Thiocystis violascens DSM 198: one gene and its partner. Each later gene encodes a partner of the first gene's protein in a complex. Links are inferred from orthologs where the notes say so. Each region holds a gene or a part of one and is shown on either strand. Other genes may lie near its edges. The genes, in order: THIVI_RS18050 and dsbD.

Region 1 (3,278 bases):
TGCTGGGCGCACCGGATACGCAGGATACCCGCGGGCATCGTGATCGCACCATGCTGGAGGTGCTCTACGCCAGCGGATTGCGCGTCACCGAGTTGGTCACCCTGACGCCAAGTCAGGTCAGTCTGACGCAGGGCGTCGTGCGCATCGTCGGCAAGGGCGGCAAGGAGCGCTTGGTGCCCTTGGGCGAGGATGCTTGCGAGTGGCTGAAAGACTATGCGCGGGGACCGCGCCTGGATCTGCTCGGGGGGCGTGTCAGCGAGTATCTGTTTCCGACCTCCCGCAGCGACTGCATGACGCGCCAGGCGTTCTGGCTTCTGATCAAGCGTTACGCGATCCTCGCCGGTGTGGTCAAACCGCTGTCTCCGCATACCCTGCGCCATGCCTTCGCCACCCATCTGCTCAATCATGGCGCCGATCTGCGGGTCGTGCAGATGCTGCTCGGTCATAGCGACCTTTCAACCACGCAGATCTATACCCATGTGGCACGGGAGCGGCTCAAGCAGTTGCATGCGCGCCATCATCCCCGAGGTTGAGCCGCCATTCTCATGTTGACGTAGGAGCCCGCTTGCGGGCGACGGGTGGACAGGGTCACAAAGGTCACGTCGCCCGCAAGCGGGCTCCTACGAGGGCGGGCGACGCCAAACTGAGACTTGCTGGGGGCCGAGGCGAAAATTCCAGGCCGAGCGGCGATATTTGGTATCTTTAGTCCCAGTTAAACCGCGCCCAGAGTGATCTTCATGCCATCATTCGATGTCGTTTCAGAAATCGATCTTCAGGAAGTCCGTAACGCCGTCGATCAGGCCAATCGCGAGATTGGAACCCGGTTCGATTTCAAGGGCGTCGACGCCAGTTTCACGCTGACGGACGGCAAGATTCTGATGACCGGAGAGCAGGAATTTCACCTTCAGCAGATGATGGATATCCTGCGTCAGAAGCTGGTCAAACGAAAAATCGATCTCGCCTGCCTGGATCCCGCGGAGCCGGTGTCCACCCTGAATGCCGCCCGTCAGGAGGTCGCGCTCAAGCAGGGGGTCGACACCGACACCGCCAAACGCATGGTGAAGGCCATCAAATCAGGCAAGCTCAAGGTTCAGGCGCAGATTCAGGGCGACCAGGTGCGTGTCACCGGGAAGAAACGCGACGATCTTCAGGAGGCCATTGCGCATCTGCGCGAGGAAGACTGGGGCTTGCCCGTACAGTTCACCAACTTCAGAGATTAGAGATCCCATCGCCATGAGAAGATTCCGTGATTTTGCCTTTGCCGTGGCGTCCCTGACGCTCGCCACTGGCGCCCTTGCCGCCTCGCCCGAGCAGACCATTCGCGACACCCTGGAAAAGACCGTGCCCGGAATCAAGATCAGCCATATCGAACCGGCTCCGATCAAGGGTCTGTATGAGGTCATGGTGGGCACCGATTTGATGTACGTGACCGGCGATGGGCGTTATTTCGTCAATGGCCATATCGTCGACCTCAAGACCCGCGAGGATCTGACCGAGCCGCGCCTGGCCGAGGCGCGCAAGCTTCTGATCGATGGGATTGGCGAGAGTCAGATGGTGACCTTCGGCGCGGCGGACGCCAAGCACACCATCACCGTCTTTACCGACATCGAGTGCGGGTATTGCCGCAAGCTGCACAGTCAGATCGATGCCTATGGCAAGGAAGGCATCCGTGTCCGCTATCTGTTCTTCCCGCGCGCCGGCAAGGGCAGCCCGGCTTACGACGAGGCGGTTTCCGTCTGGTGCGCTGGCGACGATGCCGCGCGCCGTCAGGCCATGACCGATGCCAAGGCCGGGAAAACGATCGAGGCCAAGACCTGCGATAATCCGATCGACGCGCACATGGCGCTGGGCGCCGATCTCGGGTTGCGCGGCACGCCCGCCATTCTGACCGAGAAAGGCGATCTGATCCCCGGCTACGTGGAGCCCAAACGACTCGCGGCCGAACTCAATGGCGGGGCGGGGAGTTGATCGCGCCAGCCCGGATCGATCGGATTCGCCGTTAGCCATTGATCTGCATGGCACGTTCGCCGATCTCCGCCTTTCGCCTCGCCTTCGCCTGGCGTACCGACCAGGGGCGCGTGCGCAAACGAAACGAGGACGCGGTTCTGGTCGACTCCGCATGGGGTCTGGTTGTCGTCGCCGATGGGGTCGGCGGTGCCCGTGCCGGTGACGTGGCCAGTCGTCTGGCGACCGAGACCATCGCTGATCGCTTCCGCCGCCAGGCCATGCCGCGCGACGATGCGGAAAAGGCGCTTCTGTTCGTCGAGGCAGCGGTCGCTGAGGCCAATATCACGATCTGGAGGCACGCAAAGGGAGAGCGCGATCTGGCCGGAATGGGTACCACCGTGGTCGTCGGTTCCATTGGCTGGGATTGGCTGGTGCTTGCCCATGTCGGCGATTCGCGCATCTATCGGTTGCGCGAAGGGTACTTCGAGCAGCTCTCGCGCGACCATTCGTTTATCCAGGAGGTCGTCGACCAAGGGTTTTTCGCGTCGCGCGAGGATGCCAAGCGCTATGGCATCGGCGAAAATATCCTGACGCGCGCCCTGGGCTCCTCCCCCGTCGTGGAGATTGCCTCCGATGTCGTCGAACTGAACGCGGGCGACCTCTTTCTCTTCTGTACCGATGGCTTGACCGGCATGATTTCGGACGACTGGATGCGTCAAATCCTGATGTCCGTGAAGGAAAACTCGCTCGATTCGGCTGCCGACGCACTGATCCGCATCGCCAATGAACGCGGCGGTAACGACAACATCACCCTGGCACTGATCCAGGTGGGCGAACGGTTGCCGACGGAATAGAGTTGTCAGTTGTCCGCTTTTCGAATCGGTGTGCTGGGATTCGTACCTGCCGTTGCCATTTGGGACGTTCTTCTGCCAGTGTCTTGACACGTTGCAGGCCCGATGTCCGCCACCATCTTCGATCTTTGCATCAACCGCCACGTCGGAGGGCAAGATGATCTCGCGCTCCTTGTTCCGCTACACCACCATCTGCCTGACGGCCCTGCTCCTCGGCGCCTGTCACACGCTCGTCCGCGAGTCCGTTCCGGGGGAGTGGGTGGAGATCCCGTCAGGGAGCGCGCTGCGGCTGCATCAGCCGATCCAGATCCCCCCCGGACGCACCCGCGCCTACCTCGCCGCGGGCCGCGCGACAACCACGGGCACGAGCTGCGTGATCGAGGTCAGACGCCTCGATCCAGACCAGCGCCAGACGATTCAGGCTGGGCGGTACGGGATCACGCGCGTCCAGGATTACATGGCCCTGGTGTCCAGCGTGGA
Region 2 (3,397 bases), 2.9 Mb from region 1 along the record:
CCGATGGTGGGCAGCGCGCCAATTTCGGAGCCGACCTGGATCAGAAAATAGATCTCGATCAGCGGCAGGCCGATCAGAATGACGAGAAAAAAGAGCACCATGACGTTCTCCAGAAAGATAAACCGCAACCGGCGTCGCGGCGCGCGAATTGGCGCCGATGGACGCAAGAATACAGACTATGCCAAACCGGAACCATGCAGGGAGAAAACCGACCGATGAATGCGCGTCACCGCCTGTTATTCTGCGCCTGTCCCGATCGGGAGACGGCGCTCGCGCTCGCCGAGCGACTGGTCGAAGAGCGGCTCGCCGCCTGCGTCAACCTGCTCCCCGGCGTCACGTCCGTCTACCGCTGGGAGGGCGAACTGCAACGCGAATCGGAGGTTCTGCTGCTGATCAAAACCGTCCGGGAGCGCGTCGATCCCGTCATCGCGCGGCTGCGTCAGTTGCATCCCTATGAGGTACCGGAGATGATCGCCGTTCCGATCACCGAAGGATTAGACGACTACTTGAGCTGGGTAACCACATGCGCCAACGAGCCAGACTGACCCCCGAGACCGAACACCCGGCGTCCCCGCGCGGCGTCACGACGCGGCGCCTCATCCCGCTCGTTCGGCGTCTGTACGTCCTCTTCGTCCTGCTGGCGACCGGCACCGGATTCCCCACACTGGCGCAGGACGACTTTTTGCTGCCTGACCAGGCCTTCCGCGTCTCCGGTCAGGCGGATGGCCCGGAGGCGGTGCATGTGCGCTGGGAGATCGCCGACGGCTACTATCTTTATGCCAACAAGTTCCGTTTCCAGTCCAAGACGCTCGGCATCGCCGTCGGCAACCCGGCACTGCCCGACCCGGAACTCAAGCAGGACGCGTTCTTCGGCGAGGTGTCCATCTACCGCGACCGGGCCGAGATCCGTCTGCCGATCGTCCGCGATCCTGGCTCGGAAGACATCCTAACCCTGGAAGTCGCCTCCCAGGGCTGCGCGGACGCGGGACTCTGTTATCCGCCGCACCGTCAGACGCTGCTGCTGGATCTGCCCGAGCGCACTGCCGCGCCAGCCGCCGCGTCATCGAGCCTCTCCGCCAGGGCGTCACCGCTTCCGGCCGACCTTGGGCCATCGCTGAGCGTCGGCGCGGATGACGAGATCCTCGCCGCCGAGGACGCCTTTCGCTTCCTCGCCGAGGTGACTGCGCCCGATCAGATCCAGTTGACCTGGAACATCGCGCCCGGCACCTATCTCTATCGGCATCTGGTCGAGGTCACGCTGGAAGACGGTGGCGAAACCGCCATCGGCGACTTCGAGCGACCGGCGGGCGACATCAAAAAGGACTCGATCCTGCCGGATGGCAGTCTCGGCGATATCGAGGTCTATCACGACCGGATCGATCTCGCCATCCCACTGCTACGCGGCTCCGCCGCCCCGACCGCGGTCACGCTGGTCGCCAAATACCAGGGCTGCGCCGACATCGGCATCTGCTACCCGCCGCAAACCCAGCGGATCACGCTCAACCTGCCGGAAGCCTCGGCGACCGTCGCGCGCCCGACCGAACTCCAGGCGAACGTCGCCCGCTCCATTCAGCCGATCTCCGAGCCAATTTCCGACCCGGCCGCCGAGCCGGTGTCCGAACAGGATCGGATCGCCTCGGTCCTCGCGGGCGGCAGTCTCTGGGCCATCGTCGCGGTCTTCTTCGGGTTCGGTCTGTTGCTGGCCTTCACGCCCTGCGTTTTCCCGATGATCCCGATCCTGTCCGGCATCATCGCCGGCCACGCCGCGACCTCGCCCGGCACGCCCATGACCACCCGCAAGGCGTTCACGCTCTCGCTGGTCTATGTCCTGGCGATGGCGCTCACCTATACCGTCGTCGGCGTGCTGGCCGGGCTGTTCGGCGCCAACCTCCAGGCGGTTTTTCAGAATCCCTGGATTCTGATCGCCTTCGCGCTGATCTTCGTGCTCCTGGCGCTCTCCATGTTCGGTTTTTATGACCTGCAACTGCCGTCGAGCCTGCAATCCCGGCTCGCCACCATCAGCAACCGTCAACAGGGCGGCACCCTGCTCGGCGTCGCCATCATGGGTCTGCTGTCGGCCCTGATCGTCGGACCCTGCGTCGCGCCTCCGCTGTTCGGCGCGCTCATCTATATCAGCCAGACCGGCGACGCCGTCCTCGGCGGGATCGCCCTCTTCGCGCTCAGTCTGGGCATGGGCGCGCCGCTCATCGCCATCGGCGCCTCGGCGGGCAAGCTGCTGCCCCGCGCCGGGGCCTGGATGGAGGCCGTCAAGGCCGTGTTCGGCGTCGCCCTGCTCGGGGTCGCGATCCTGCTGCTCGAACGCATCCTGCCGCCAGCGGTGTCCATGCTGCTCTGGGGCCTGCTCCTGATCTGCTCGGCGGTCTACCTGGGCGCGCTGACCCATCTGCCGCCCGGCGGCAGCGGCTGGAGCAAGCTCTGGAAAGGGTTCGGCGTCTTTCTGCTCGTCTACGGCGCACTGATGCTGCTGGGCGCCGCTGCCGGGGGCAAGGACACGCTCCAGCCGCTGCGGGGCCTGACTCCGCCCGGCGGCGGGGTCGCCCATGCGACCTTCCAGCGCGTCAAGACCAGCGCGGATCTCGACCGGGCGCTGACGGCGGCCAGGGCCGCCGGCAAACCCGTCATGCTCGATTTCTATGCCGACTGGTGCGTCTCCTGCAAGGAAATGGAACGCTACACCTTCAGCGATCCGGCGGTGATCGCGGAGCTGGGCCGCTTCGTGCTGCTCCAGTCCGACGTCACCGCGAATGACACGGAAGATCAAGCATTGATGCAGGGCCGCTTCGGCATCCCCGGACCGCCGGCCATGCTGTTCTTCGATCCGGCGGGCGAGGAACGCAAGGGCTACCGGCTGGTTGGCTTCACGCCCGCCGACGCCTTCGCGGCGCACCTGCGCCGGGCCGTGCCATGAAGCCAATCAAGGTGATCATGGTGACCTTCCTCGCCGGCGGGATCAGCATCGGGGCGGCCATCTTCGGGCAGCGCTGGGTGCTCGAAAGTCCGCTGATCGAGGGGCTTGGCAAGCGGCCTGAAACGGACATCCAGACCCTGCCGGACTTCCGCCTGCCCGACCTCAACGGCCATTTGGTCGCCAGTAACGCCTGGGCCGGCAAGGTTCTTGTGCTCAACTACTGGGCCAGTTGGTGTCCGCCCTGCGTGCGCGAACTGCCGCTGTTTATCCGCCTGCAAAACGATCTCCATGAATCGGGCGTGCAGTTCGTCGGGATCGCCGTGGACCGTGTCGAGGATGTCAAGCGCTTCGTCGCGGACGATCCGATCAACTATCCGCTATTGATCGCCGACGCCGATGCCGTTGCCCTTGCGAAACGACTCGGGAACCGAGTCGAGGGACTACCCTTTACCGTCATCTTCGACCGGC

The links.
Region 2: the proteins of THIVI_RS18050 (region 1) and dsbD are in contact, whole or in part, in a crystal structure (PDB 1JZD), measured with the Escherichia coli proteins. The link is inferred for Thiocystis violascens DSM 198 from one-to-one orthologs.

What each region holds. Positions count from the first base shown.
Region 1 is NC_018012.1:4,056,423-4,059,700, forward strand. Bases 139-3,100 are described here. They hold THIVI_RS18050 (DsbC family protein), read left to right. Parts: upstream 139-1,233; coding sequence 1,234-1,968; downstream 1,969-3,100. Other genes in these bases: xerD (site-specific tyrosine recombinase XerD), read left to right, coding at 139-533; THIVI_RS18045 (YajQ family cyclic di-GMP-binding protein), read left to right, coding at 738-1,220; THIVI_RS18055 (protein phosphatase 2C domain-containing protein), read left to right, coding at 2,016-2,801; THIVI_RS18060 (hypothetical protein), read left to right, coding at 2,956-3,100. In the rest of the region: more of xerD, read left to right, coding at 1-138; more of THIVI_RS18060, read left to right, coding at 3,101-3,278. UniProt on the Escherichia coli protein: Acts as a disulfide isomerase, interacting with incorrectly folded proteins to correct non-native disulfide bonds.
Region 2 is NC_018012.1:1,183,909-1,187,305, forward strand. Bases 146-3,226 are described here. They hold dsbD (protein-disulfide reductase DsbD), read left to right. Parts: upstream 146-523; coding sequence 524-2,929; downstream 2,930-3,226. Other genes in these bases: cutA (divalent-cation tolerance protein CutA), read left to right, coding at 216-545; THIVI_RS05340 (TlpA family protein disulfide reductase), read left to right, coding at 2,926-3,226. In the rest of the region: THIVI_RS05325 (FxsA family protein), read right to left, coding at 1-101; more of THIVI_RS05340, read left to right, coding at 3,227-3,397. UniProt on the Escherichia coli protein: Required to facilitate the formation of correct disulfide bonds in some periplasmic proteins and for the assembly of the periplasmic c-type cytochromes.